DNA from 4 places in the Streptomyces sp. NPDC054863 genome. Region 4 is predicted to be linked to each of the others. Evidence: riboswitches for the same ligand, from Rfam matches in the RefSeq annotation. Region 4 holds a riboswitch; each other region holds the start of a gene.

Region 1 (7,326 bases), on a different contig from region 4:
CGACGTACCCGGTGATCTGGGATCCGGCGCCGGCATCGGTCCAGAGGTTCTTCGCGCGGCGGTTCTCGTTGCGCTCGATGACGGCGTTGGCGGCGGTGAGGATCGTCTGGGTGGAGCGGTAGTTCTGCTCCAGGAGGATCGTCTTCGCGTCCGGGTAGTCCTCCTCGAACTGGAGGATGTTGCGGATCGTCGCGCCGCGGAAGGCGTAGATCGACTGGTCGGCGTCACCGACGACGCACAGCTCGCCGGGCGCGCGGTCCTCGCCGGACGGTCCGACCAGCTCCCGTACGAGCGTGTACTGGGCGTGGTTGGTGTCCTGGTACTCGTCGACCATGACGTGCCTGAAGCGCATCCGGTAGTGCTCGGCGACGTCGGGGAACGCCTGGAGCAGGTGCACCGTGGTCATGATGATGTCGTCGAAGTCCAGTGCGTTCGCCTCGCGGAGGCGGGACTGGTACAGCGCGTAGGCCTGGGCGAGGGTCTTCTCGAAGCCGTCGGCGGCCTGGCCCGCGAAGGCTTCCTCGTCTATCAGCTCGTTCTTGAGGTTGGAGACCTTGGCACTGAAGGACTTCGGCGGGAACTTCTTCGGGTCGATGTCGAGGTCGCGGCAGACCAGGGCCATCAGGCGCTTGGAGTCGGCGGCGTCGTAGATCGAGAAGGAGCTCGTGAAGCCGAGCTTCTTGGACTCGCGGCGCAGGATGCGGACGCACGCGCTGTGGAAGGTGGACACCCACATCGCGTGGGCGCGCGGGCCCACCAGCTCCTCGACGCGCTCCTTCATCTCGCCCGCGGCCTTGTTGGTGAAGGTGATCGCGAGGATCTGGCCGGGGTGCACCCCGCGGGCGGACAGCAGGTGCGCGATGCGGTGGGTGAGCACGCGGGTCTTGCCGGAACCGGCTCCGGCCACGATGAGCAGCGGCGATCCGGCGTGCACGACGGCGGCGCGCTGGTTGTCGTTCAGCCCGTCGAGGAGGGCCGCCGGGTCGACCACCGGGCGGGGGGCGCCGTCCCGGTAGTACCCGTCGCGGGGCGGCGGCGGACCGTCGAACGCACCCCCGAAGAGGTCATGCGGGACCTCCTCCGCGGGGGCACCGTCGTCGGTGTCCTCCGGGGGAGGCGGGGCCGCGTCGTCCTTGTGCTGGAGGTCGGCCAGGAAGCTGTCGTCAAAGAGGCTGCTCATCGCCTACCGAGTCTAGGCGGCCCCACTGACAGCAGGCCCCGGTTTCCGCCACCCCGGCCCGTGATCACCGTCCGCCACCACAGCCCGTGACCCTGTACTCACGCCCTTGCTAAGGTCACGAAAACGTATCGGGCATATCGAACATCAGGCTTCCCACCCGTCACGGGGATTGGCTACGGTGCTGCGCGAGCGGCCCGTACCCCCCTCGGCGAACCGCGCCGGAACGGTCCCCTCACGCCGAATTCGCGCCGCCCGCACGGTGGTTCGGAACCGGGGACCCACACGCATCACCGGGGTGAATCGGCCCGTACCCCCACGACCTGGGCCGTAGGGCACCTTCCGTCAGTCCGCCCGAACCCGACAGCTAACCCGGTAGGCGGTCCACGGAAGGAATGCCTGCTTTGGCATCGCATCGCAAGCCGCGTACCCGCGCCACGTCGCTGATACGTTCCACCGCTCCCGGGGTCGGCGTCACCGCCGCCGCCCTGGTCACCGTCGGTCTGGTCGCCCAGTCCGCACAGGCCGCACCCGCCTCTCCTGTCCCTCCCGCCGCTCCCAAGCCGTCGGTCGAAGAGGTGCAGCAGAAGGTCGACGACCTCTACCGGCAGGCCGGGGCGGCGACCCAGAAGTACAACGGGGCCAAGGAAGCCACCCGGCAGCAGAAGGAGAAGGTCGAGGGGCTCCTCGACGACGTCGCACAGCGCACCGACAAGCTCAACGAGGCCAGGCGCTCGCTCGGCACCTTCGCCGCCACCCAGTACCGCAGCGGATCGGTCGGTCCCACGGCCGCGCTGCTGCTGGCGCACGACCCGCAGTCGTACTTCGATTCGCGGCGGCTGATGGCGCGGGCCACCGATCAGCAGAGGAAGCTGGTCGCCGACTACACCGCGCAGCAGCAGTCCGCCGCGAAGCACCGGGCCGTGGCGACCCGCGGCCTGGAGCGGCTGACCACCTCGCAGGCCTCGCTGCGGGAGTCCAAGCAGGACGTGCAGGACAAGCTCGGGCAGGCACGCGGGCTGCTGTCGCGGCTGACCGCCGAGGAGAAGGCCGAGCTCGCGGAGCTGGAACGCAAGCGCGAGGCGGCGGCCAGGCACAAGGCGGACGAGCTGGCGCGGCAGCAGGCGGAGGCGGCGGCCGGGGAGAAGGAGCGGGAGAGGGAGAAGGAGAGGGAGAGGGAGCAGGAGAAGGAGGCCGGGCAGGGGGCCGGATCCGGGTCGGCCAGGGATCCGGGTACGGGTGCGGGGTCCGGCAGCGGCTCGGGGTCCGGCTCCGGTTCGGGTTCCGGTAGCGGCTCCGGCTCCGGCTCCGGCTCCGGAAGCTCGTACTCCACCAAGGCCGCGAAGGTGCTGGCCTTCGCCCGCGCGCAGATCGGCAAGCCGTACATCTGGGGCGCCACCGGCCCCTCCTCGTACGACTGCTCGGGACTGACCCAGGCCGCCTGGCGGGCCGCCGGGGTGAACCTGCCGCGGACCACCTGGGACCAGGTGAAGGTCGGCACACGGGTCGCGACGAAGGACCTCAAACCGGGTGACCTGGTGTTCTTCTACGACGACATCAGCCACGTCGGCATCTACAAGGGCGACGGAATGATGATCCACGCGCCGAAGCCGAACGCGAAGGTGCGCGAGGAGTCGATCTACTACATGCCGATCTACGGGAGCATCCGGCCGGCCTGACCGGCCCCGCCCCAGGAGCTCAGTCGGCCTGACCGGCCCCGCCCCGGAGCTCAGTCGGCCTGACCGGCCCCGCCGGAACTCAGGTCCACAGGACGGCGATGAAGATGTTGACGACCGTCAGCCCGCCGACCGCGCCGAACAGGGCCTTCTCCACCTTCTCGTCATCGCGCTTGACGTAGACGAGGCCCAGGATCACCACCAGGATCGCCAGCTTGATGCCGAGCTTGACGTTGTTGAGGGGGTGGTCCTGGGCCTGGTGGATGCCGACCAGGGCGATGCCGGTCACCAGCATGGTCAGCGCACCGTGCAGCATCGGGGGTGTGAAACGGGCGGTGCCCGCGCCCATCGCCTTCATCTGGGTCAGGAAGCCGCCGAGGAGCGAGGCGATGCCGATGATGTGCAGTCCTACGAAGACATTGATCGTGACGTCCATGGGGCGGAGCCTAGCCAGGCGTTAGCAGGGCGACGGCGGCAGGGCGGGCCATTCCGTCCCATCGGTCGCAGAGGGCGCGGAAGTGGTGATTCCGCATCCCTGTCGTCGATCATCCGCGACCAGTACTCGACCTCTTCCTGCCATTAGCGCTCATTCGAAGGCTGTGCCGTGACGTCCAGGTTTAGCGTCCCTCCCCAGACGGCCGACTCCCCTCCCCCTCACTCGGCCGGACGGACCAGTGGAAGGACGTGAACGCCCTCGTGGCAGCGCACCGGAAGCCCAAGCAGCGCTCACTCAGCACCGCTCGCAGTGCCCGTACCACCGCGGTCACCCTCGCACTGGCAGGGGCCGCGGGCGCCACCGCACTGGAGGGCACCGCGCAGGCGGAGCCGACGCTCACTCCGGCACAGATCAAGTCGAAGATCGACAAGCTGTACCACGACGCAGAGGCCGCCACCGAGGCGTACAACGGCGTGCAGGAGAAGGCCGAGCGGACGAAGAAGTCGCTCGGCCAGCTACGGGACGAGGCGGCACGCAAGACGGAGCAGCTCAACTCCGCACGCGGCTCGCTCGGCGCTCTGGCCGCGTCCCAGTACCGCACCGGGGGCATCGAGCCCGCGCTCCAGGTCGCGCTGACCTCGAACCCCGACCAGTACCTGGAGCGGGCCGCGATCGCCGGGCGGGCGAGCGACCGGCAGGCCGTCAAAGTGCTGGGCGCGCAGCGGCAGGTCGCCGAGATCGCCCGGCTGCGCGGCAGTGCCGGCCAGAGATTCTCCGAACTCGCCGAACAGCAGGGCGAGTTGAAGAAGCAGAAGGCGAAGATCCAGGAGAAGATCTCCGGCGCCGAGAAACTGCTCTCCCGGCTCACCGCCGACGACCGCGCCCGGTACGCGGCCCAGGACGGGCACGGCGAGGCGGGTGGCGGCGGCGACCGTGCCAGTCGCGGGAAGCGCACCGAGATGCCGCGCGGCAGCGTCCGGGCGCCCAACGCCCGTGCCTCGCAGGCCGTTTCGTTCGCCTACTCCGCTCTGGGAAAGCCCTATGTCTGGGGTGCCACGGGCCCCTCCTCCTTCGACTGCTCGGGCCTGACCCAGGCCGCCTGGCGCTCTGCCGGGGTGGCGCTCCCGCGCACCACCTACACACAGATCAACGCGGGAGAACGCGTCTCGCGTTCCCAACTCGCGCCGGGAGATCTGCTGTTCTTCTACTCCGGCATCACCCACGTCGGGCTGTACATCGGCGAAGGCAAGATGATCCACGCACCGCGGCCCGGAGCCCCGGTGCGGATCGCGCCGATCGACCAGATGCCGCTGACGGGGGCGACACGGCCGGCATGATGCCCACGCCTGACGCCCCTCGTAACGCCCCTCTGTAACGCCCCTCTGTGACGCCCCCTGTGATCGACAGGGTCGTCCGCTCTTCGCGGGGTAGCCGCCTCTATGAGGCCGTGGCCGCCACGGCCTCATAGAGGGAGGCACAGTCATGCCGGGCATCATCAACAGGATCAAGAGTTACGCACGCAGCCCGCAGGGCCGCCGCACCATCGCCCGGGGCCGCCGCGAGGCCTCGAACCCGCGCAGGCGCTCGCAGGCGAGGCAGCTCCTGAGCCGGCTCCGCGGCGGGCGCGGTCACGGCCGTCGCTACTGAGCACGGCCGTCGTTACGGAGCACGGCCGTCGCTCCTGTACGGCCGCCGCTCCTGAGTACCGAAGACGGCCGTCCCCGCCCGTCGGCGGCTACTTGCCCAGTTGGTCCGACAGCCACCGGAAGACCTCCGGCACCTGCTGCTTCCACACACTGGTGCCGTGGGGCCCGGTCAGCTTCACGACCCGCACCGTCGTCGGTGCCTTCGCCGCACCCTTCATGGCGGTCCCCGCCTCGAAGCCGTCGCCCGCCGCGCCCGATACGAACAGGGCGGTGCGCGGCGGCTTCCCCGCCTTGTTCGCCGCCTTCAGCATCATGTACGGGTTGTTGGCGCGCCGCAGTTCCGGGGTCGCGGCGGTGAGGGCGGCGGGCTCGCCGTTCGGGTCGTTGAAGCCGGAGAGGCTGACGCCCGCGCGGTAGCGGTCCGGGTGGGCGACGGCGAGCTTGGCTGCGCAGTGCGCGCCCGCCGAGTAGCCACCGACGGCCCAGTCCGAGGCCTTGTCCGAGGCGCGGAAGGTGTCAAAGACCATCTTCCGCACGTCGACGCTCAGCCAGCTGTCCGCGTTGACCTTGCCCGGGATGTTGGCGCAGCCGGTGTCGGTCTGGTCGCCGAGCAGGGTGGTGCGCGGTGAGACCAGGATGAAAGGCTTGACCTTGCCCTGCTTCATCAGCGGCCCCAGCTGCTTGTTCACCTCAAGGGTGCCGAACCAGGCCTTCGCGGACCCGGGGTAGCCGGGCAGCAGCTGGACCACCGGGAACTTCTTGTCCTTGTACGCCGGGTCGTCGTACTGCGGCGGCAGCCACACGTACACCTCGCCCTCGACCCCGGAGATCCGGCCCTTGAGCTCGGTGACCTGGACGCCCGGCCCCATCCTGGCGTCGTCGACCGGCTTGAACTTCGCGGCTTCCTTCGGCTGCTCGGACAGCTTCTGACCGCCTATGCCGTCGGGGCCGAGGTCCGTGGCCGTCCCGGCCCGGTCCGTCGTCCCGAGCAGGTCGTCCCAGGTGTCGTAGAGCCCGTTGGCGTTGTTCACCCCGACGAAGACCACGGTGATGGCGGTGACCTGTGCGAACACCAGCATCAACAGCCGTACGAAGCCACGCACGGCGGCGGGACCGCGCACCCGGCTCCACAGGGCCAGCGGCAGGACGACCGCGACCACGAGCAGGGCGATCGCGGTCACGAAGAAGGGGGTCCCGGTAAGACTCATCACGTGGGTACTAGATGGCCTGATCGCCACCGGGGTTGCCCGATTTCACGTGTCTGTCACCTGACTCACACCCCTGCCGCACCTGAACCCCCGGTAAAGCCGCAGGTCAGGGCAGCTTTGGGGCGGGGTCAGACCAGCCGTCGGGCAGTTGCCCAGCGGGTCAGCTCGTGCCGGTTGGACAGCTGGAGCTTGCGCAGCACCGCCGAGACGTGCGATTCGACCGTCTTCACGGAGATGAACAGCTGCTTCGCGATCTCCTTGTACGCGTAGCCGCGCGCGATCAGACGCAGCACCTCGCGCTCCCGCTGGGTGAGCCGGTCCATGTCCTCGTCGGCCGGGGGCGCGTCCGTCGACGCGAACGCGTCCAGGACGAACCCGGCCAGCCGCGGCGAGAACACCGCGTCCCCGTCCTGCACCCGAAACACCGAATTCACCAGGTCGGCGCCGGTGATCGTCTTGGTGACGTACCCGCGTGCACCGCCCCGGATGACGCCGATGACGTCCTCCGCCGCATCGGAGACCGACAGCGCCAGGAACCGCACCGGCTGCTCGGCGTCCGACATCAACGGTGCGCACCGGCGCAGCACTTCGACCCCGCCGCCGCCCGGCAGGTGCACGTCGAGGAGGACCACCTCGGGCCGGGTCGCAGTGATCACGGTGACGGCCTGGTCGACGTCGGCGGCCTCGCCGACCACCTCGACGCCGGTCGTCGCGGTCTGGCCGATCTCGGCCTGCACCCCGGTGCGGAACATCCGGTGGTCGTCCACCAGCACCACCCGTACGTGCCGCTCCTGTCCCTGCTCCGGCTGCCCCTGGCCCCCGTGTGCGCTCTGCTCGGTCATGCGTCCGCCGCCCTCTCCATCTCAAGCTCGACTTCCGTGCCCCCGTCGGGCGCGGAACGCAGCCGTGCCGTGCCTCCGTGGCGCTCCATCCGGCCGATGATCGATTCTCGTACGCCCATCCGGTCGCCCGGAATCGCATCGAGGTCGAAACCGGGTCCCCGGTCCCGCACGGACACGAAGACCGTGCGGCCCTCGACCTCCGCGAAGACCTGTACCGCCCCGCCCTCGCCACCGTACTTGGCGGCATTCACCATTGCCTCGCGTGCGGCCTGCATCTGAGCCGCCAGCTTGTCGTCCAGCGGGCAGTCACCGACCACCACCACCTCAAGAGGCACTCCGTG
Region 2 (7,326 bases), on a different contig from region 4:
GTACGGCGCCTGCTGCCCGCGGTCACCGAGGCCGACCTGCGCCCGTCCCCCGCGGGCGTACGGGCGCAGGCGGTGCTGCGGGACGGCACCCTCGCCGACGACTTCCTGATACGCGAGGCACCGCGCACGGTGCACGTGCTGAACGCACCGTCCCCCGCGGCGACCGCTTCCCTTCCCATCGGGCGGGAAGTGGCACGGCGAGTGCTGGGGGTGCTGGCGGGGGAGCGGGTCGCGGGCCGCTGAGAAGGGGGCGCCCTACAGGGGCGCGGGGACTGCGCGGCCAGCCACAACGCACCCGCACGAAGCACACCCCAGCCCCGCGGCAGCGGTTTCGGGCAGGGGCGGGGAGGGGCATGCGCCGCAGGCAGCACCAGCCACCCGCACCCCGCACAATCCCTCCGTAGAATCGGACACCCGTGTCCCAGAACAGCGAGAACCCCACGATGCCCCAGACCCCCGAGCAGCCCGCCGCCCAGGCCCCCGCCCCCGGCCCCTCCCAGGCAGCCGCCGCCGCGCGGGCCGCCGCCCACGAGCGCGCCGAGCGGATGCAGCCCCGGGCCCTGCGCATGTTCCCCGAGGGGACGGGCCCGTCCCCCGACCCCGCCGGTTCGCACTTCGAGCGGCGGATCCGCAGCTTCCAGCCCCGCCGCAGCCGCGTCACCACCGGCCAGGGCGAGGCCCTGAAGCGCTGGTGGCCGACCCGGGGCATCGACATCGACGGGCAGCGTGTCCTCGACCTCAAGGAGATGTTCGACGGCCTCCCGGTGGTCCTGGAGATCGGCTTCGGGATGGGCGAGGCCACCGCGCAGATGGCCGCCGACGACCCGTCCACCGGCATCCTCGCCGTCGACGTGCACACCCCCGGCCAGGGCAACCTCCTCGGCCTCGCCGAGCGGAACGGCCTCTCCAACATCCGCGTGGCCAACGGCGACGCCATCATCCTGCTCCGCGAGATGCTCGCCCCGGACGCCCTGTCCGGTCTGCGCGTGTACTTCCCGGACCCCTGGCCCAAGGCCCGCCACCACAAGCGCCGCCTGATCCAGCCGGAGTTCCTCTCCCTCGCCGCGACGCGGCTCGCCCCCGGCGCCGTACTGCACTGCGCGACCGACTGGGAGAACTACGCCGAGCAGATGCTCGAAGTGCTCACCGCGCACCCGGACTTCGAGAACACCCAGGAGGACGGCGGCTACACCCCGCGGCCCGCCTTCCGCCCTCTGACCCGCTTCGAGGGCCAGGGCCTGGACAAGGGGCACCTGGTCCACGACCTGATGTTCCGGCGCGCGGCACGCCCGTAGGAACGCGCGTGGAACGCCCGCGGAAAGGGCGGGTTGACGCAACGTTCATCCACAGCGACTGTCCGAACACGATCGCGAGTGTCAGTGCCAGTCGTTAGGGTCGTTGGATGTACGAGACGTACGCATCGCCTCCGCCCCCGGCGGCTCCGGCACCCGAGCCGGAGCCTGCCTCCGTCGCGCCCGCGGCGGACCACCCCCGGCGGCCGGGTGTCCTTCGCGGCGTCCGGCAGCGCGCCTTCTGGCGCAGCAGGGCGGTCCGCGCCACCGCGCTGATCGTGCTGCTCGCCCTGTCGGGTCTTGTGCTGTTCGCACTCGTACGGGAGCAGACCGGCACCCGCGGCTTCCTGGTCGGGCTCGGTCTCGCCGTGTTCCCGGTGCCGTTGCTGCTTGCGGCGTTCCGGTGGCTGGACCGGGTCGAGCCGGGACCCTGGCGGAATCTGGTCTTCGCGTTCGCCTGGGGCTCCTGCGCGGCGGCGCTCGTCGCGATCACGGCCAACAGCTTTGCCGTGCAGTGGATAGCCGTGGCCACCGCGGACCCCGACGGGGCGGACACGCTGGGGGCGACCTTCGTCGCGCCGTTCGTCGAGGAGTGCGCGAAGGCGGCGGCGATCCTGCTGGTCTTCCTGTTCCGCAGACGGCACTTCACGGGAATCGTGGACGGCGTGGTCTTCGCGGGCTTCACCGCGACCGGCTTCGCCTTCACCGAGAACATCCTCTACCTGGGCAATGCCTTCGGCGAGGACCAGGCGTTCGGCGTCTCCGGTCTCGGCGCGGTGACGGCGGGGACGTTCTTCGTGCGGGTGGTCATGTCCCCCTTCGCGCACCCTCTGTTCACCGTGCTGACCGGCATCGGCTTCGGCCTGGTGGCGCTCACGCCGACCCGCCGGATGCGCAACCGCGCCTGGGGGCGGATCCGCCGGGTCGTGCTGCCGCTGCTCGGTCTGCTCCTCGCGATGGGCATGCACTCCCTGTGGAACGGCTCGGCGTCCTTCGGCCCGCTCGCCTTCTACGGGGTGTACGGGCTGGTCATGGTCCCCGCGTTCGCGTTCCTGACCTGGCTGGCGATCTGGACCAGGCAGCGCGAACTGCGGATGCTGTCGGCCGAGTTGCCCGCGTACGCCGCCGCGGGCTGGCTGGACCCGGCCGAGCCGCTCGCACTGTCCTCGATGCGGGCCCGCTCGCTGGCCCAGGGGTTCGCGGCCCGGACGCACGGCCCCGGAGCCGCCAAGGCCGTCGCGGAGTACGAGAAGTCCGCGACGGCACTGGCCTTCCTTCGGTACCGGGCGCGGCGCGGGGCCGCGACCCCGGAGCTGGCCGCCGAATTCACCGCCCGCGAGTCGGAGCTGCTGCACGAGCTGTGGCAGCGCAAGCGGATCGCGGGCCCGGCACTGGTGTACGCGGCCCAGGTCACCGGCCGAATACGGCTGCTCCCGCCGCCGTACCACCCGGCCTACGCGGCCACGTACAACCCGTACAAGAGCTACTGACGGCACCGGGGCCGCGAGCGCACCATGCGGGAAACGGCCGTCAGGCAGTGGCGGCCGTCAGGCAGTGGCGGCCGTCAGGCAGTGGCGGCCGTCAGGCAGTCACGCACAAGCGGCTGTCACGCACAAGCGACCGTCAGGCGGAAGCGGCCGTCAGCTTCGCCAGCTCGGCGTCGCTGAGCGTCAGGTCCGCCACCGCGAGCAGCGCCGACAGCTGCTCGACCGTACGGGCGCTGGCGATCGGTGCCACGACGGTCGGCCGGGCAGCCAGCCAGGCCAGGGCCACGGATCCGACCTCGGCGCCGTGCTCCGCGGCCACCTCGTCGAGTGCGGCGAGGACCTTGCGCCCCCGCTCGGTCTCCAGGTGCTTGGCCGCCCCCTCGGCGCGTGCGCTCTGTACCGCGCCGCCGTCCGCCCGGTACTTGCCGGTCAGGAAACCGGACGCGAGCGCGTAGTACGGCACGGCCGCGAGACCGGCCTGCGACGCGACGTCCTGGAGCTCGCCCTCGTAGGTGTCGCGGGAGACGAGGTTGTAGTGCGGCTGGAGCGCGGTGTACTTCGCGAAGCCCTCGCGCTCGGCGAAGTCCAGCGACTCCCGCAGCCGGGCGGCGGAGATGTTGGAGGCGGCCACGGCCCGCACCTTGCCGTCCCGCACCAGCTGGTCGAGCGCGGCGACGAACTCCTCGACGGGCACGGACGGGTCGTCGTAGTGCGTGTAGTAGAGGTCGATGTAGTCGGTGCCCAGCCGGCGCAGCGACTCCTCGGCGGCGGCCTTGATCGTGGTGGCGGAGAGCCCCTTGTACGAGGGGTGGGCGCCGACCTTCGTGGCGACGACGACCTCGTCCCGGTTGCCCCGGGCGGCCAGCCATTCGCCGAGGACGCGCTCGGACTCGCCGCCCTCGTTGCCCGGGGCCCAGGCGGAGTAGACGTCGGCGGTGTCGACGAAGTTGCCGCCGCCGGCGGTGTACGCGTCGAGGACGGCGAAGGACTGGTCGCGGTCGGCGGTCCAGCCGAAGACGTTGCCGCCGAGGGCGAGCGGGAAGACATCGAGGCCGGAAGAGCCCAGCGGGCGCAGGTGGGAGGTCATGAGGACTTCAACCACCCGGCCCGCCCGACCATTCCATGCACCGGCCATCGATTCCGACCGGATCACTCCGGTTCGGACAGGGCCCGAGCGGATCACTCCGGTTCGGACAGGGCCCGAGCGGATCGCACCGGTTCGGTCGGGGTCCGACCGGGTCGGACGGACCCCGGCCGGATCAGACCGTCAGGCCCTTGTCCCGCAGCCAGGCCGCCGGGTCGATGCCGTCGCCGCCCGGGGTGCGCACTTCGAGGTGCAGGTGCGCGCCGCTCACGTTCCCGGTGGCGCCCACGTTGCCGATGACCTGCCCGGTCGACACGTCACCGCCGACCTGGACACTCATCTGGGAGAGGTGGCAGTACCAGATCTCCGTGCCGTCGTTCAGCTCCAGCACGATCCGGTAGCCGTACGACCCGGACCAGCCCGCGGACTTTATGGTCCCGCCGTGCACGGCCTTGACCGGTGTGCCCGCCTGGGCGGCGAAGTCGAGGCCGGTGTGCTGCCCGGAGGACCACATCGAGCCGGACTGCCCGTAGGTCGCGGTGAGGGTGTACGAGGAGGTGGGCAGCGAGTAGCTGGCGGCCAGCTTGGCGAGCCGCTCGGCCTCCGCCTTGGCCGCTGCCTTCGCCTCGGCCGCCGCCTTCGCCTTGGCCTCTGCCTCGCGCTTCGCCTGCTCGACCTTCTCCGCCTTGGCGTCGGCCTCGTCGCGCTGCTTCTTGGCCTCGGCGGCGGCGTCCTTGACGGCCTGCTCGCGCGCGGCCTCCCGGACGGCCTCGTCGGCGACGGAGCGCTGCTGCTCGGCCTGGTGGAGGATCCGCGCCCGCAGGCTCTCGCCCGCACCGGTCTGCTGCCCGGCGGCTGCGGGAGTGGCGGAGGCGGCGGCCGGAACGGAGGCGACCACCACGCCCGTACCGGAGTCGGAGCCCGCATCGGAGTCGGAGCCCGACACCAGCGCGCCCACGCCCGGCAGCGACTCGGCGGCCGGCAGCGAGTCCGCGAGCGAGGCGAGGGAGTCGGAGAGCTGGTCCGGCAGCGAGATCGAGACGGCCGGCTTCTCCTGGGCGGTGGCGATCCCGCCGGCGCCGACGGCGGCGATGACGCCGACTCCCAGCACCGTGGAGCTACGGGCCAGGGAGCCGCGCTGCTTGGCGACGCGGTGCTTGCCGCGCACCGGAACGAGGGACTCCTCGGTGGGGTTCCACTCCTCGGCCGAGGCGGCGGGGCCACCGAAGGCGCTGCCGTAGATGCCGTCGGAGGGGCGGCCGTCGGAGAGGGCGTCGGAAAGGCTGTCGGAGGAACCCCCGAAGGAGTTGCCTGAGGATCCGTCGAACTCCGCGAATCCCTGGAAGCCGCCCTGAGGCTGCTGAGACTGCTGGCGCTGCTGCGGAATCTCGGGCGCGAGGCCGACGAGCGTGTCGCCCCGGCCGTCCGTCCGGCCGCCCGTCGGGCCCTCCGTGTCGTTGGGGACTCCGTACGCCACGTATGAAAAAGCGGGGGCCGGTGTTTCGGGGGCAGGCCTGTTGGACGCCACGGGGGCGCGCTCCTTTCCTTCCTTCTCGCCTACCGGGTTAGCTGACGGGTTCGGAGCAGGAAGGTCTCCTACGGGCCAGGTTCGGCCCGATTCACCCCAATTGGTGGTTCCCCGGTTTCCTCACGGAATTCGGCGCACGCGCACGGCGCCGTCTCTGACGACGACTGGGACGACCGCACTGCGTTATCGAACGTTAATAGACACACAAGTGGAATTCCAAGCTGTTCCAGGTGATCGTTAACGCTGTGCGGGGGGCCATGGCCAAGGCATACGGGCACATATGACCGCGAATCAGGACGACGCAGCGGCCTCCCGAAGCACATGCGCCCCACCCCCGCAAACCCTCCACAACTGATAGATCGTCAATTGTTATGCGGAGGGCTCCCCTTCGAACACACCCCGTGACCGACCGGCCGCACACACCCCGCGCACGCACTGCTCCCGCCGCGCACACGCACCGCACCCGCCCCGCTCACGGCCGCTTCACGATCTCCACGGTCCGCCGCCGCTCCGGCTGCCCCACCCCCGGCCGCCCCACCGCGAGCAGCGCCATGTCGTCGGTCTGCTTCCCGCCCGTATGCACCCTTACGTCACTGGTCAGCGCGTCCAGCACGTCCTCGGGACCGGGGTAGAGCGAGCGCCGCAGCCGCACCGCCGGGTCGTAGAAGACCCCGGCGCCGTCCCGCGCCTCGGAGAGACCGTCCGTGTAGAACACCAGCGTCGAACCCGCGGGGTACCCGAACTCCCGCGCCCGGTCGGGCCAGTCCCCCAGGTCCCCCATCCCCAGCGGCAGCGCGAACTCCTCGGGCGCCAGCACGTCCAGCTCGCCGTCCGCGTACAGCAGCAGCGGCTCGGGATGCCCCCGGTTCACCAGTCGTACGACGCCCTCGCCGCGCGGGATCTCGGCGAGCACCGCAGTCGTGAAGCCCTCCAGCGCGTCCAGCCCGTCCCGCCGGCGGCCCTCGCGCGCCAGCGCCCGCTCCAGCCGCTGCGCGACGCCCTCCAGGCAGCTCTCGGTCTCGGCCGCCTCCCGGAACGCACCCACCACCACCGCGACCGCCTCGACGGCCTCAAGTCCCTTGCCCCGTACGTCACCCACGACGAGCCGCACCCCGTACGGAGTGTCCTGCACGGCAAACAGGTCGCCCCCGATGAACGCGTCCGCCTCCGCCGCCTCGTACCGCGCGGCGATCTCAAGACCGCCGATCCGGTCCGGCGGGATCGGCACGACGGCCCGCTGCGCCGCCTCGGCGATGACCCGTACCGACGCGAGCTGCCTGCCACTCCTGCGTACGACCCGGTTGATCAGGATCGCGAGCACGGACACCGTCAGCACGGTCACCAGCTCGGTCACGCCCACCACGCTCTTCAGGGTGTCGTCGGCGATCCTCAGCCCCACCACGGCCAGCGCGGCGGCACACGCGGTCAGCCCGGTGGTGACCAGCGAGAAGAACGGTGCGGCGATCAGCGGAGCGGCTGCGAACAGCGGCGAGCCCGTGAAGTCGGACGGCGTCAGCGCGTCGAAGAAGAGCCCGCCCGCGATCATCAGCGCGGGCAGCATCCGCACGAACCGCCGCGTCTTCTTGCCGCCCCCGCCGTCCCCGGCCCCCGACCCGTTCCCCGGCCTGCCCCCGGAACCGCTCCCGGACCCGGTCCTGGCCCCTGCCCGGACCCCTTCCCTGGCCCCTGCCCCTGTGTCTGTCCCGGCCCCGTCGCTTCCGCGTCCGTACCCCGCCACCGTCAGTTCTCCTGCCCAGGTCCGCACCGGGTGCGGACGGTACCGCTCCCCACCCAGGCTGGCCGGAGCCGCGCCGTACGGCGAATCGGCATCCGCCATGTGGGGGACGGCCCGGGCGCAACTCCGTACATACGCGGACAAACGCCTGAGGCCCGGAACTCTTTCGAGTTCCGGGCCTCAGGACTTCACTACTTCTT
Region 3 (7,326 bases), on a different contig from region 4:
GGGGAACCACCAGGGGTCGGGGGACGTTGAAAACCCCTTCCCAGCAGGCCCGATGGCCCCTTCCGGACGCTGGACCACTTACGCGATTCATACATCCGTAACACGCCCGGAACCGTCCGTTATGCGCGCACTCGGGGTCGCCGCGCCGCCCGATCGGCTCCCGGACGTAAAAAAGGGGCCCAACAGGCCCCTTTTCCTTGTGAAGAACTTCACGAAGTTCGTTCGGCGGGCTTCCGCGTCAGGCTACGGACCACCCGATGCCGTCCAGAATGTCGTGTTCCGAGACCACGACCTCGGAGGCTCCCGCGCGCTCCATGAGGGCGAGCAGGATGAGCGATCCGGCGACGATGACGTCCACCCGGCCCGGGTGCATGGCGGGGATGGCCGCCTTCTCGTCGTGGGTGGCACCGATCAGCATCCCGGTGACCTCCTTGACGCGCTCGTACGGGATCCGGGCGTGGTGGATCGCCGACGGGTCGTACGCGTCGAGCCCCAGCGCGATCGCCGCGACGGTGGTGACGGACCCGGCGAGGCCGACGAGGGTGCGGGGGGAGCCGTCGGCCAGCGGCACCGTCCGCGCGGCCAGGTCGAGGGCGGCCCCGATGTCCTTGCGGATCGCGGCGACCTGCTCGGGGGTGGCCGGGCTGGACGGCTGGTGCCGCTCGGTCAGCCGTACGCAGCCGATGTCGACGGAGCGGGCGGCCCCGACCGTCCCGCGGCCCGTGACGAGCTCGGTGGAGCCGCCGCCGATGTCGGCGACCAGATACTCCCCGCCCTGGCCCGCCAGCTCCTTGGTGGCACCGGTGAAGGAGAACGCGGCCTCCTGGTCGCCGGAGATCACCTCGGGCTCGACGCCCAGGATGTCGAGGACGCCGGAGACGAACTCCTCGCGGTTCTCGGCGTCCCGGGAGGCGGAGGTGGCCACGAAACGGACCTTCTCCGCCCCGTGCGCCTTGATGATCTCCGCGTACTCGCGGCAGGCGGCGAAGGTGCGCTCCAGGGCCTCCGGGGCGAGCCGACCGGTGCGGTCCACGCCCTGGCCGAGCCGGACGATCGTCATGCGGCGGTCGAGGTCGACCAGCTCGCCCGTCGTAGGGTCGGCGTCGGCGACGAGCAGGCGGATGGAGTTCGTACCACAGTCGATGGCGGCGACCCGGGTCACTTGGCGGTCTCCTCGGTCTGGGCGGCGCCCTCGCCGGCTGCCTGGTCGGCGGCCTTGTCGGCGGCCTTGTCCAGGCACGGGGTGACGCAGGGTCCCTTGGCCCACCACTCGGGCAGCAGTGCGAGGGCCTCGTCGCCGAAGGGGTTCACACCGGGGCCCGCGACCAGGGAGTGGCCGACGAGGACGTGCAGGCACTTCACGCGGTCGGGCATCCCGCCGGCGCTGGGGAAGCCCACCAGCTCCTCGATCTCGTCGCGCCGCTTCAGGTAGTCCTCGTGCGCGGCCCGGTAGGTGTCCGCCAGCTCCTGGTCGGTGGAGAGCCGCGCCTGCATCTCCTTCATCAGGCCGGAGCCCTCCAGGGTGCCGATGGCGCCCGTGGCACGGGGGCAGGTCATGTAGTAGAGCGTGGGGAACGGCGTGCCGTCGTCCAGTCGCGGGGCCGTCTCGACCACGTCGGGGTTGCCGCAGGGGCAGCGGTGCGCGATCGCGCGCAGCCCGCGCGGCGGGCGGCCGAGCTGGAGCTTGAACGCCTCGATGTCCCGGTCGGTGGGCTCGGTGCGCGGCGTGGTCGGGGGCGGGGTGTGCATGCGTGCCTTCTGTCGGTCTGTTCCGTCTGTTTCGTACGGAGAGTGGTTCTTACGCAGAGCGGTTCTACGGTTCCCGGCGGTCGGCCTCGTCGACGCCGCCCCAGACGTGGGAGTACCAGGGCCGGTCGGCGGCCCCGCCCTCGCCCGGCCGCTCGGTGGCGCCGGACGCGTCCGGGTCGTACATGGTGAAGCCGGTCTCCCCCGGCTTCACGTAGTGCAGGTGCTCGCGGGACAGCCGCACGATGTACGCGTCGTCGCGGAGCCGGGCCTTGGCGTCGCGGAGCTGCTCGACGCGCCGCTCCGCCTCGTTCCTGGCCTGCTCCTGGTCGGCGATCTCGGTGCGCTGCGAGAAGTAGCTCCGTATCGGATACGCGAGGGCCACCACCAGCGTGCAGACCACCAGGACCAGCAGCGCCGCCCGGCCCGTGAGCCGGGAGCGGCGGGCCTGGCGGCGGGTCTGGGAGCGGTAGACGCGGGCGGCGGTCTGCTCGCCGAGCAGGCGCAGCCTGGTCGTGGTGGAGAACCGGTCGCGGTTGCCCTTCGCGGCCATCCGTTGTCCCTCCCCGTTACGCGCCGACGTCCCCGCACACGGTACGGGACCGGGTACGGGGACGTACGGAGGCTTAAACCTTCAGCGGGGTCTCAACCCCCTTGAAGGCCCAGCAGGCACAGCTTGCGCAGCAGGCTCAGCCCTTGAAGCGGGGGAACGCCGAGCGGCCCGCGTACACCGCGGCGTCGTCGAGGATCTCCTCGATGCGCAGCAGCTGGTTGTACTTGGCGACGCGGTCCGAGCGGGCCGGGGCGCCGGTCTTGATCTGGCCGCAGTTCACCGCGACCGCGAGGTCGGCGATGGTGACGTCCTCGGTCTCGCCGCTGCGGTGGCTCATCATGCACTTGAAGCCGTTGCGCTGGGCCAGCTCGACGGCGTCCAGCGTCTCGGTGAGCGAGCCGATCTGGTTGACCTTGACGAGCAGGGCGTTCGCGGAGTTCTCCTCGATGCCGCGGGCCAGGCGCTCCGGGTTGGTGACGAAGAGGTCGTCGCCGACGATCTGGACCTTGGAGCCCAGCTTGCCGGTGAGAACCGCCCAGCCCGCCCAGTCGTCCTCGTACAGCGGGTCCTCGATGGAGACCATCGGGTACGCGGAGACGAGCTCCTCGTAGTACTCGGTCATCTCGGCGGCCGAGCGGGACTTGCCCTCGAACTCGTACTTGCCGTCCTTGTAGAACTCGGAGGCGGCGACGTCGAGCGCGAGCGCGATCTGCTCGCCGGGGATGTAACCGGCCTGCGTGATGGCCTCGACGATGAGGTCGAGCGCGGCGCGGTTGGACTCCAGGTTCGGGGCGAAGCCGCCCTCGTCGCCCAGGCCGGTGGACAGGCCCTTGGTCTTCAGCACCTTCTTGAGGGTGTGGTAGACCTCGGCGCCCCAGCGAAGGGCCTCGGAGAAGGACTCCGCGCCGATCGGGGCGATCATGAACTCCTGGATGTCGACGTTGGAGTCGGCGTGCGACCCACCGTTGAGGATGTTCATCATCGGGACGGGCAGCAGGTGCGCGTTCGGGCCACCGAGGTAGCGGAACAGCGGCAGGTCGCTCGCCTCGGAGGCCGCGTGGGCCACCGCGAGGGAGACGCCCAGGATGGCGTTGGCGCCGAGGGAGCCCTTGTTCTCGGTGGCGTCGAGGTCGAACATCGCCTGGTCGATCAGGCGCTGCTCGGTCGCGTCGTAGCCGACGAGCTCCGGGCCGATCTGCTCGATGACGGCGAGGACTGCCTTCTCGACACCCTTGCCCATGTAGCGGTTGGGGTCACCGTCGCGAAGCTCGATGGCTTCGAAGGCGCCGGTGGAGGCGCCGGACGGGACAGCAGCACGACCGGTGCTGCCGTCGTCGAGGCCGACCTCGACCTCGACCGTGGGATTGCCTCGGGAGTCCAGGATTTCCCGGGCTACGACGACGTCGATGGACGGCACGAGCATCTCCTTATGGGATGTGACGCTGAGGAAGCAGGGTGCAGGGTCGCTTTCGGCCTTGCGACATGAGCCTAACCGGATCGCGGACGACAGCCAGCCGATCGACCGCCCGCTGGGACGAAAAGATGCCCGAATGCCTGTATTACGGGACGAAGGACATAAGGGTCGTCGCCATGTGTTACGGATCCGTTCACTCAGCGTGCCTACGGGCCCTGCACATATGAGGGGACGCGGACACAAAAGGGCCCCGGCCCGGCGCGTACAGGGGGAAGTCGCGCCCGGCCGGGGACCAGGAGTGCGGAGCGGACGGGGGTGGGCCGTCCGCTCCACGGGGCGGGGACCGGGCGGGGGTGGGCCGCCGAAGTCCCCGCGGGGTCAGCTCAGGTGGAGCTGCTGACCCGGGAAGATGAGGTCGGCGTCGGAGACGACTTCCTCATTCAGGTCCATGATGTGCTGCCAGCCGCCCTTGACGCCCTTCGCCTCGGCGATCTTCGAGAGGGTGTCGCCGGACTTGACCTCGTACTCGCCGTCACCCTTCTTGATCGGGCCGCCGGCCTTCGACTCGACCTTGGGGACCGAGCGGGTCTCGGAGCGCTGCTCCTGCTTCGGGGCCTTGCGGGACTCGGAGCGGGAGGCCGGGGCCTCGGAGCGCTGCTCCTTCTTCGGGGCGGACTTCTGTGCGCCCGAGCCGGTGCTGACGCCCGGGTCGACACCGTCGTTACTGAGGTTGCCGGCGCCCGCGCAGGCCCAGGCGCCGGGGCCCTGGATCTTGAGGAGCTGCTCGGCCACGGCGATCTGCTGGCCCTTGGAGGCCTGGTCGGCGCGCGGCGCGTACTTGGTGCCGCCGGCGGCGGCCCAGGAGGAGTTGGTGAACTGCAGGCCGCCGTAGTAGCCGTTGCCCGTGTTGATGGACCAGTTGCCGCCGGACTCGCACTGGGCGACCGCGTCCCAGGTGTCGACGGAGGCGGCGGAGGCCGTGGAGGCCCCCATCAGCGGAGCGGCGACCGCGACACCGGTGACACCCGCGAGGGTGGCGACCCGGGTGGCCTTGGACGGACGACGGTGCTTGCCCTTGCCGTTGAACAGCGACATGAAAATCCCCTCACCGACGCCTTCGAGGTGAGCTGTCGGGTTCGGGCTGTGAGTTCGCCCGGCCCTCGGTCGGGTCCGCACCGTGTCGGCTGCGTTCCGTCTCGAAGGCTTCACCCCAAGCCGTTCCCGTCACGTCTCTCAACGTCCGGTCCCGGCACTTACCTTGGGTCCCCCGCTCCTGCCTACGGCGCTTTACGCGACGACTGCTCCCGGGGCCCGCCGGCAGGATTCGGCGTGACGGGCTCCGGTGCTCACCGGTGGCGAGCGAGGACGACCGTAATCACAGGTGTCCCCGATGTTCAAAGAGGCACATCGGGGACATTCGGCCCCTACTTGCCCTCCCTGCACGGCCGTTTACGCAGGTCAGAGGGGGCACGGCAGGACCTTCCCGCAGGGACGCGCCAGTTGGGGCAGAGAGACTCATGTCTCACTTGCGCAGAACCGGACATAAGACCCTGAAGTACCCGTGTTCTGGGCCTAGTTTTCGCTCAGGTCGAGGCTCTGGCCTGGCTTGATGAGGTCCGGATCGCCGCCCACGGCCTTGCGGTTGGCCTCGTAGAGCGCGGGCCAGCCGCCGGGCACGTGCGCCTCGTCGGCGATGTGCCAGAGGTTGTCGCCGGGCCGCACGGTGTAGTTGCCCGGCTCGGGTGCGGTCCCGTCCGCCCCCTTGTCGCCGCCGCGGGAGGCATGACCGCCCGCCTCGCGCCCGTCGGCCTTCTCCGGGGCGGACGAATCGTCCTGTCCGGGAAGGGAGTTCTCGGGAGCGGGCTCGCCGCGGTGCTTGCCCTGACTGCCAGCCGCGGGGTCGGGAGTGCCCGGTGTGGCGGGCGTGGTGGGTGTGGCCGGGGACTCGGCGCCGGGGGTCTGCGCACCGGGCGTGGTGGTGCCGGGGAACGGCTGCCCGGCGTCCGGGGCGGCCGGAGTGTCCGGGCCGGTGCTGGGCTCGATGCTGGAGCCGGGAAGCGGCTCGGCGGGCTGCTCGCCGCCGGGGGTGGCGGGCGTGGCCGGAGTGGTGGGCGTCGCGGGAGGGGTGGGTGTCGCGGGGTCCGTCGGCGCACCCTTTTCCGTACCCGCGTCCGGGGTGCCCTCGTGCTGGGGCTCCGTGCCGGGGGTGTCCGGCTTCACGGAGCCCGCCGGGGGCTTGGGCGTAGCGCCGGTGTCCGTACCGGGGTCGGCGGCGTCGACGCCGCCGGAAGCGGAACCGGAACCGGAGCCACCACCCGGGGCGAGCCCGGAGACGACGGCGCAGCTCGGCCAGGCCTGCGGGCCCTCGGCGGCGAACACCTTCTCGGCGACCTTGATCTGCTGTCCACGGCTGGCGAGGTCGGGGCGCGCGGCGTACGCGGTGCCGCCGTACTGCTCCCACTTCTCCTGCGAGAACTGCAGGCCGCCGTAGTAGCCGTTGCTCAGGTCGGCACTCCACATGCCGCCGCTCTCGCACTCGGCGACGCGGTCCCAGGTGTTCGCCTCGACCGCACTGGCACTGGTCGCGCCCAGGAGCGGAATCGCGAGTGCGGAGCCGGTCACCCCTGCCGCGACGATGAGAGCGGGTGCCTGACGCGGGCGGCGGTGCTTACCGTTCCCGGAGCGCATGCGGTTGCCTTTCAGCTGACGGTGACCCGGCTTCTGGCCGTAACTGCCGGGTCGCCCGTGAACGTAGCCGCAGTCGAACACCCGTCACAAGTCGATGCAGTGCAGATCACGCGAAGGTCACATAGCTGACGCACCATCAGCTCCGGGTGTCCGTACGACTTCCCCGAACTCCACCGGGAGGGTGCGCAGTCCGCGCATGATGAGGCCCCCACGCCACCTCAAATCGGCAGGATCTTCCGCGAGTTGCAGGTCAGGGAGGCGGGTCAGCAGGGCCGCCAGAGCCGTCTGCGCTTCGAGGCGGGCGAGGGGGGCACCGAGGCAGTAGTGGATGCCGTGACCGTAGCCAAGATGCTGGTTGTCCCGACGGCTGAGATCGAGGGCGTCCGCATTCTGGAACCGGTCCGGCCGGTGGCGGCGCTGTGGGACCAGACGTCGCCCCCTTGCACTCCCACCTACCCGCGCTGCCCCTGAGCGACCGGGCCGGAACGAAGCTGAACGGTCACGGCGAGTCCAGGCAGCCGGGGGCGCTGGTACGCGGGAGTGCCCCGGGTCCCCGCCTCCAGCCTGCTCATCACTTCGGGCCACAGCCCCGCCCGCCACCACTTCAACTGACGGGTACGAATGGGGTCGACGACTCCCCAGGTGAGGGGCATGTCTCTCCACCCCATGCCGTGGCGAAGCCTGTGCAGCATGCCGCAGAACTGCTGACGGATGTCGTACTTGCCGGCGAAGTGCTTCTTTGACAGGTGCGGACGCAGCATGTCGACTACGGCCTGCCACTCGGCATCCGTCGGGTCCTGGGGGACCAGCGTTCCGGTCTCCCAGTGCCATTCGCTGACTTCGCACTTGGTCCCGGGCTTGAGCGGCCCCTCCCTCACACCGAGGAGCACCTCGATGTGGAACAGGTCAAAGAACTCCTTGCGCT
Region 4 (7,326 bases):
GGACTGGGCGAACAGACCGATCCCGCCGCGCGCCGGGCGCTGGGGCGCGAGGGAAGCGTTGAGACGTACGAGGTCGGAGGTGTTGATGATGCCGAAGGCGTTGGGGCCGATGATCCGCATCCCGTACGAACGGGCCTGGCGGACCAGTTCACGCTGCCGCTCCCGCCCTTCGGCCCCGCTCTCCGCGTACCCGGCGGCCAGCACCACCAGTCCCTGGACACCGCTCTCGCCACAGTCGGCCACGACCTCCGGCACCTTCTCCGCCGGTACGACGACGACCGCGAGGTCCACGCCCTCGCCGATCCCGGCGACGGAGCGGTGCGCGGGAACGCCGCCCAGCTCGGTGACGCCCGGGGGAAGGGCCGCGTTCACCGCGTACGTACGGCCGGTGAATCCGGCGGCCAGCAGGTTGCGCAGGACGGTGCGGCCCACGGACTGCGCGGAGCGCCCCGCGCCGACGACCGCGACGGAGCCGGGCGACAGCAGCCGCTGCACGGAGCGGGCCTCGGCGCGGTGCTCGCGGGCGCGCTGCACGGCGAGGGAGCGGTCGGTGGGCTCCAGGTCGAACTCCAGGTGCACGACGCCGTCTTCGAAGGAGCGCTTCTGCTGGTAGCCCGCGTCCGTGAAGACCTTGATCATCTTGGAGTTGGCGGGCAGCACCTCGGCGACGAAGCGCCGGATGCCGCGTTCGCGGGCGACGGCTCCGATGTGTTCGAGGAGGGCGGAGGCGACGCCGCGCCCCTGGTGGGCGTCCTGGACGAGGAAGGCGACCTCGGCCTGGTCGGCGTCGGGGCCCGAGGCGGGCAGCCCGTCGGCGTTGATGCGGTCGTAGCGGACGGTGGCGATGAACTCGCCGCCGACGGTGGCCGCGAGGCCGACCCGGTCGACGTAGTCGTGGTGGGTGAAGCGGTGCACGTCCTTGGCGGACAGCCGGGGGTAGGGCGCGAAGAAGCGGTAGTACTTCGACTCGTCCGAGACCTGCTCGTAGAAGCTGACGAGGCGCTCCGCGTCCTCGGTGGTGATGGGCCGGATGCGCGCGGTGCCGCCGTCGCGGAGCACGACGTCGGCCTCCCAGTGGTCGGGATAGACGTGATCCTGATCGCCCGCAGCCATGGCCATGGGTGCAGCCTACGACTCGCGGGCACCCGGGGAGCGGGGCAATCTGGTCCTGTTCGGCGGGACTTTTGCCGGGCAGAGCAGCCCGCACCACGTGAGAGACTGGTCTAGACAACCAATAAGCACATGAAGGGCAACACCATGGTTGAGCGCCGCGTCACCGTCGGCTGGGCCGAGGGCCTGCACGCCCGCCCCGCCTCCATCTTCGTCCGCGCCGTCACGGCCACCGGCGTCCCCGTCACCATCGCCAAGGCGGGCGGCAACCCGGTCAACGCGGCGTCGATGCTGGCGCTGCTGGGCCTGGGTGCGCAGGGCGGCGAGGAGATCGTGCTCGCGTCCGAGGCCGAGAGTGCGGACGCGGCTCTGGACCGTCTGGCGAAGCTGGTCGCCGAGGGCCTGGACGAGCTCCCCGAGACCGTCTGACCTTCTGAGACCCCATAAGGTCGCGCCCGTACGGGCGAATTCTTGACCCGGCAGCCGTGGCCTCCCCCGATTCGGGGGCCGCGGCTGTCGGCGTTTCCCCTGAATTCAGGGTGCCGAAGACGCCGGTGGAATTGCGTCCATCCGGTATCCGATTCCGGCCCGCGGTTTTCCCATACGGCTTTCGCCCAGGGTTTTCGCCGCCCACCGATTTCCCCTACTGCTTGTATACGGCCCTCGTGTTAATTCCGGCCGCCCGCCGCGTTGACGGCTTGTTGCGGAATCCTCATGCGGTACGCGGCCAGCGCCCGCTCCGCGTGCCGCGCGGTCAGCGTCCTGGCCAGCTCCGCGTCCCGCCTGGTCACCGCGTCGACGATCGCGCCGTGCTCGGCCCACGCCTCGGCGGGCCTGGCCGGCCGGTCCACCACGTACATCCAGGCGATCTTGTGCTTGAGCTGGGTCAGCAGGGTGATCAGGCCGGGGCTGCCGGACGCCTGGGCGAGGGTCTCGTGGAACCAGCCGGTCAGGGCGGTCAGGTCCTCGCCCTCCGCCCGCCCGGCCCGCTCCTGGCCCATCCTGACCAGGCCGCGCAACACCTTGAGGTGCGCCTCCCTGCGCCGAACGGCCGCACGCGCGGCGCCGAGCGGCTCCAGGAGCGTGCGCATCTCCAGGAGGTCCGCGGCCTCCTGCGCGGTCGGCTCGGCGACGCAGGCGCCCGCGTGCCTGCGGGTGGTGACGAAGCCCTCGGCCTGGAGGGTGCGCAGCGCCTCGCGGACCGGGACGCGCGAGACGCCGTACCTGCGGGCCAGCACCTCTTCCGTGAGTCGGCTGCCGCACGGCAGGAATCCGGACACGATGTCGTCGCGAATCGCCGTACACACCGAATGCGCGGGAATGCGCATGCCAGGACCCCCGTCTGCCCGCCGAAGCCTTCTCTCAACTCTATTGCAACACGGGGGAATTACCGAAGAAAATCCGGGATCTCCGAGGAATGCGCACACGGAAATGCCCCGGCTCGTGAAGAGCCGGGGCATTCCGGAACAGCGGGAGCGGCCACCGCACGTGCGACCGCGGCGGGTGCGGTCAGACGCTGACGCCGTGGCCGCGCAGGTACGCGACCGGGTCGATGTCCGAGCCGTACTCGGAGGAGGTGCGGGCCTCGAAGTGCAGGTGCGGGCCGGTGGAGTTGCCCGTGGAGCCGGAGAGGCCTATCTGCTCGCCGGCCGCGACGGACCGGCCGACGGAGACGCCGATCGAGGAGAGGTGGCCGTACTGGGTGTACGAGCCGTCGTTCATCCTGATCACGACGTTGTTGCCGTACGCCCCGCCCCAGCCGGCCTCGACGACCGTGCCGGCACCGACGGCGACGACGGAACTGCCCGACGAGGCGTGGAAGTCGACACCGGAGTGGCTGCCGGAGGACCACATCGCGCCGCCGGACTGGTAGCCGGTGGAGACGTACGAGCCGGCGACGGGCAGCCGGAAGGCGTTGAGGCGCTTGCGCTCGGCCTCGCGGGCGGCACGCTCGCGCTCCTCGCGCTCCTTCTTGGCCTTGGCCTCCGCCTTGCGCTTGACCTCGGCCTTGCGGGCCTCCTCGGCCTTCCGCTCGGCCTCGGCCTTCTCGTACGCTTGCTTCTGGGCGGTGGCCTGGGCCTCGACCTGGGCGGTGAGGGCCTCCGTCACGGAGTCCTCCATGACGACGGCGCGGATGGTGCCGGTGTCCTCGGCGGCCAGGTCGTGCTCGGCGGCGATGGCCTGCGGGGCCAGCGTTCCGATGACACCGGTCGTGGTGAGTGCGGCGACTCCGGCGATGTTTGCGCTCCTGCGCGACAGCACGGAGGGACGCCGGTGCTTCCCGGCGGCACGGGTGAACGCCATGAAGTGGCTGTTTCCTTTCCTTCCTTCTCGCCTACCGGGTTAGCTGACGGGTTCGGAGCAGGAAGGTCTCCTACGGGCCCCACCGGCCCGTGAAGGGCGATGGCGTCCGATTCACCCCAGGGACTGAATGGGTCCCCGGCTCCCCAGGCTCGCGCCTGACGGGGACTCGGCGATGACTGCCCGGTGCCACGGTTGCGGCGCACTCTGACGGACAGCCGGACCGACGCTAAGCGGCACTTCTTTCAATCGCCAAACAGACAGCCGTTTTTGTAACGGAGCCCACACGGCAGACAGGCAACCTCTCCAATAAATCGGACAAAAGGGAGGACCCCGACGACTCGGGAGTCATCGGGGTCCTTCTTGTCATGCTTTGTACCGGTTGTGTGGAGGGCCTGTGAGGCGGCCTTCCACCGGTCAGCCGGTGACGACCGTGACCTCACCGATGTTCAGCGCCCGTACGGGCTCCGCGATCTGCGAGGCGTCGCCGACCAGGACCGTGACCAGCTTGTCCACCGGGAACGCGTTCACGACGGCCGCCGTGGCCTCCACCGTGCCGGTCGCGGCGAGCCGGGCGTACAGCTGGGCCTGGAAGTCGTCGGGCAGGTGCTGCTCGACCTGGTCGGCCAGCGTGCCCGCGACGGCGGACGCCGTCTCGTACTTGAGCGGGGCGACCCCGACCAGGTTCTGCACGGCGACATCGCGCTCGGCGTCGGTGAGCCCCTCGGCCGCGAGCGTCCGCAGGACCTTCCAGAGGTCGTCCAGGGCGGGCCCGGTCGACTCGGTGTCCACGGAGCCGCTGATGGCCAGCATGGCCGCTCCCGCACCATCGGCCGTGGAGCGCATGACCTGCCCGAAGGCGCGCACGCCGTAGGTGTAGCCCTTCTCCTCGCGCAGGACACGGTCCAGGCGCGAGGTGAGGGTGCCACCGAGGCAGTACGTGCCGAGGACCTGGGCGGGCCAGACGCGGTCGTGCCGGTCCGCGCCGATGCGCCCGATCAGCAGCTGGGTCTGGACGGCACCCGGGCGGTCGACGATGACCACACGGCCGGTGTCGTCGGCGGTGATCGGCGGGACCGGGCGGGGAGCGGCGGTGTTGCCCGTCCACTCCCCCAGGGTGTCGGCCAGGACGGCGTCCAGGTCGATGCCCGTCAGGTCGCCGACGACCACGGCGGTGGAGGTGGCCGGGCGGACGTGCGCCTCGTAGAAGGCGCGCACGGCCGCGGAGTCGATGGCCTTGACCGTCTCCTCGGTGCCCTGGCGGGGGCGCGACATGCGCAGGTCCGCCGGGAACAGCTCGTGGGAGAGCTGCTTGGCGGCCCGCCGCGACGGGTTGGCCGCCTCGTGCGGGATCTCGTCGAGCCGGTTGCGCACGAGACGGTCGATCTCGCCGTCCGCGAACGCGGGCGCGCGCAGGGCGTCGGCGAGCAGGCCGAGCGCCTTGGGCAGCCGGGAGACCGGCACTTCGAGGGAGACCCGGATGCCGGGGTGGTCGGCGTACGCGTCGAGGGTGGCGCCGCAGCGCTCCAGCTCGGCGGCGAACTCCTCGGCGGAGTGCTTGTCGGTGCCCTCGGTGAAGGCGCGCGACATGATCGTGGCCACCCCGTCCAGGCCCGCGGGCTCGGCCTCAAGAGGCGCCCCGAGATTGACCTCGACGGCCACCAGCTTCTGGCCGGGACGGTCGCAGCGCAGCACGGTCAGCCCGTTGGGCAGGGCGCCGCGCTCGGGGGCAGGGAAGGCCCACGGGGTGGCGGGCCCGGCCTGCGGCTGCGGGTGGAACTGCATCTCGCTGGTCACGGCTACGGTCTCCGTCACTTGTCCGCCCCTTCCTGCTGGTCTTCCTGTGCGGCCTCGCCGGCCGTGTCGTCTGCGAGATCGGCGGCGGCTGCGAGCGGTTCGTAGACCAGGACCGCGCGGTTGTCCGGGCGCAGGCGCGCCTGCGCGACGGCCCGGACCTCTTCGGCCGTCACGTCCAGCACGCGCTGCACGGCGCTCAGGGCGAGCTGCGGGTCGCCGAACAGCACGGCGTACCGGCAGAGTTCGTCGGCGCGGCCGGCGACGGTGCCGAGCCGGTCCAGCCACTCGCGCTCCAACTGGGCCTGGGCGCGCTCCATCTCCTCGGCCGTCGGGCCCTCGGCGGCGAACCGCGCGAGCTCCTCGTCGACGGCCGCCTCGATCTGCGGGACCTCCACGCCGCCGGACGTCTTGACGTCCAGCCAGCCGAGCGAGGGCGCGCCGGACAGGCGCAGCAGGCCGAACCCGGCCGCCACCGCCGTCTGGTCGCGTCGTACGAGACGGTTGTGCAGCCGGGACGACTCGCCGCCGCCGAGGACGGTGAGCGCCAGGTCCGCGGCGTCCGACTCCCGGGTGCCGTCGTGCGGCAGGCGGTAGGCGGCCATCAGCGCACGCGCCGGGACCTCCTCCTCGACGACCTCGCGCAGTTCGCCGCCGATGACGTCGGGCAGCGAGCCGTCGCGCGGCGGCTGCTTGCCGTCGTGCGAGGGGATCGAGCCGAAGTACTTCTCGACCCAGGCCAGCGTCGCCTCGGGGTCGATGTCGCCGACCACGGACAGCACCGCGTTGTTGGGCGCGTAGTACGTACGGAAGAAGGCGCGGGCGTCTTCGAGCGTCGCGGCGTCCAGGTCGGCCATCGAGCCGATCGGGGTGTGGTGGTAGGGGTGGCCCTCGGGGTACATGAGGGCGGTGAGCTTCTCGAACGCGGTGCCGTAGGGCACGTTGTCGTACCGCTGGCGGCGCTCGTTCTTGACGACGTCGCGCTGGTTCTCCATGGACTCGTCGTCGAGCGCGGTGAGCAGCGAGCCCATCCGGTCGGCTTCCAGCCACAGCGCCAGCTCCAGCTGGTGCGCGGGCATCGTCTCGAAGTAGTTGGTCCGCTCGAAGCTGGTGGTGCCGTTGAGCGAACCGCCGGCGCCCTGCACCAGCTCGAAGTGGCCGTTGCCGTGCACCTGGGCGGAGCCCTGGAACATCAGGTGCTCGAAGAGGTGCGCCAGGCCCGTACGGCCCTTGACCTCGTGGCGGGAGCCGACGTCGTACCAGAGACAGACCGCGGCGACCGGGGTCAGGTGGTCCTCGGAGAGGATCACCCGCAGACCGTTCGCAAGCCGGTGCTCGGTCGCTGTCAGGCCGCCGGAGCCGGCCTGCGCTGTGGCCGTGTGACCCATGGGCATGTACGTCCCTTCGATCGCGTATGAGACAGGTCCTGCAAGTAAGTCCTGCCACTGTATGCAAGCGCACTGACAGTCCGCGAAGTTCCCGGTCCGGGCACTCTTCTCGGGGATGCCCCAAAAACCGCTACGGACGGGTCGAGGTCGGCGTTGTCAGTGCGGCGGTCCACAATGGTCCGCGTCAGCACCCCCGCGTCCCGCACCACCGATCCCACAACCACCCTTTGAACAGTGAGAAGGAGCCGCAGCGCGATGGCCCGCCGCAGCACGAAGACCCCGCAGCCTGACGAGGCGTTCGAGGAGAAGATCCTCGACGTCGATGTCGTCGACGAGATGCAGGGCTCCTTCCTCGAATACGCCTACTCGGTGATCTACTCGCGCGCCCTGCCGGACGCGCGGGACGGCCTGAAGCCGGTGCACCGCCGCATCGTCTACCAGATGAACGAGATGGGCCTGCGCCCCGACCGGGGGTACGTCAAGTGCGCCCGCGTCGTCGGCGAGGTGATGGGCAAGCTGCACCCGCACGGCGACGCGTCGATCTACGACGCGCTGGTCCGCATGGCGCAGCCGTTCTCCATGCGGCTGCCGCTGGTCGACGGCCACGGCAACTTCGGCTCGCTGGGCAACGACGACCCGCCGGCCGCGATGCGTTACACCGAGTGCAAGATGGCCGACGCGACGTCGCTGATGACGGAGTCGATCGACGAGAACACGGTCGACTTCACCCCGA

What was found. Region 4 has a riboswitch for cyclic di-AMP ahead of ACWGIG_RS07260 (M23 family metallopeptidase). Riboswitches for the same ligand answer to the same signal wherever they lie in the genome.
Region 1: it holds a riboswitch for cyclic di-AMP, as region 4 does, so the genes downstream of both, ACWGIG_RS26340 (NlpC/P60 family protein) here and ACWGIG_RS07260 (M23 family metallopeptidase) in region 4, are expected to answer to the same signal.
Region 2: it holds a riboswitch for cyclic di-AMP, as region 4 does, so the genes downstream of both, ACWGIG_RS13145 (M23 family metallopeptidase) here and ACWGIG_RS07260 (M23 family metallopeptidase) in region 4, are expected to answer to the same signal.
Region 3: it holds a riboswitch for cyclic di-AMP, as region 4 does, so the genes downstream of both, ACWGIG_RS08570 (transglycosylase family protein) here and ACWGIG_RS07260 (M23 family metallopeptidase) in region 4, are expected to answer to the same signal.

What each region holds. Positions count from the first base shown of each region.
Region 1 is NZ_JBSGZD010000181.1:1,356-8,681, forward strand. It holds gene pcrA (DNA helicase PcrA) at 1-1,180, opposite strand, end outside; cyclic di-AMP (ydaO/yuaA leader) riboswitch at 1,406-1,574, shown strand; gene ACWGIG_RS26340 (NlpC/P60 family protein) at 1,582-2,856, shown strand; gene ACWGIG_RS26345 (hypothetical protein) at 2,936-3,289, opposite strand; gene ACWGIG_RS26350 (NlpC/P60 family protein) at 3,550-4,626, shown strand; gene ACWGIG_RS26355 (hypothetical protein) at 4,772-4,936, shown strand; gene ACWGIG_RS26360 (alpha/beta hydrolase) at 5,025-6,143, opposite strand; gene ACWGIG_RS26365 (LuxR C-terminal-related transcriptional regulator) at 6,272-6,985, opposite strand; gene ACWGIG_RS26370 (ATP-binding protein) at 6,982-7,326, opposite strand, start outside.
Region 2 is NZ_JBSGZD010000053.1:14,586-21,911, forward strand. It holds gene lhgO (L-2-hydroxyglutarate oxidase) at 1-243, shown strand, start outside; gene trmB (tRNA (guanosine(46)-N7)-methyltransferase TrmB) at 546-1,295, shown strand; gene ACWGIG_RS13135 (PrsW family intramembrane metalloprotease) at 1,403-2,782, shown strand; gene ACWGIG_RS13140 (aldo/keto reductase) at 2,916-3,866, opposite strand; gene ACWGIG_RS13145 (M23 family metallopeptidase) at 4,039-5,106, opposite strand; cyclic di-AMP (ydaO/yuaA leader) riboswitch at 5,403-5,536, opposite strand; gene ACWGIG_RS13150 (PP2C family protein-serine/threonine phosphatase) at 5,864-6,958, opposite strand.
Region 3 is NZ_JBSGZD010000029.1:4,454-11,779, forward strand. It holds gene ACWGIG_RS08550 (Ppx/GppA phosphatase family protein) at 239-1,162, opposite strand; gene ACWGIG_RS08555 (DUF501 domain-containing protein) at 1,159-1,749, opposite strand; gene ACWGIG_RS08560 (FtsB family cell division protein) at 1,814-2,299, opposite strand; gene eno (phosphopyruvate hydratase) at 2,436-3,722, opposite strand; gene ACWGIG_RS08570 (transglycosylase family protein) at 4,092-4,808, opposite strand; cyclic di-AMP (ydaO/yuaA leader) riboswitch at 4,811-5,008, opposite strand; gene ACWGIG_RS08575 (transglycosylase family protein) at 5,286-6,401, opposite strand; partial or broken gene ACWGIG_RS08580 (cytochrome P450) at 6,519-6,806, opposite strand; gene ACWGIG_RS08585 (recombinase family protein) at 6,854-7,326, opposite strand, start outside.
Region 4 is NZ_JBSGZD010000023.1:2,036-9,361, reverse strand. It holds gene ACWGIG_RS07275 (bifunctional acetate--CoA ligase family protein/GNAT family N-acetyltransferase) at 1-1,119, opposite strand, end outside; gene ACWGIG_RS07270 (HPr family phosphocarrier protein) at 1,258-1,539, shown strand; gene ACWGIG_RS07265 (GntR family transcriptional regulator) at 1,779-2,438, opposite strand; gene ACWGIG_RS07260 (M23 family metallopeptidase) at 2,620-3,414, opposite strand; cyclic di-AMP (ydaO/yuaA leader) riboswitch at 3,429-3,596, opposite strand; gene ACWGIG_RS07255 (M16 family metallopeptidase) at 3,829-5,196, opposite strand; gene ACWGIG_RS07250 (M16 family metallopeptidase) at 5,223-6,593, opposite strand; gene ACWGIG_RS07245 (DNA gyrase/topoisomerase IV subunit A) at 6,849-7,326, shown strand, end outside.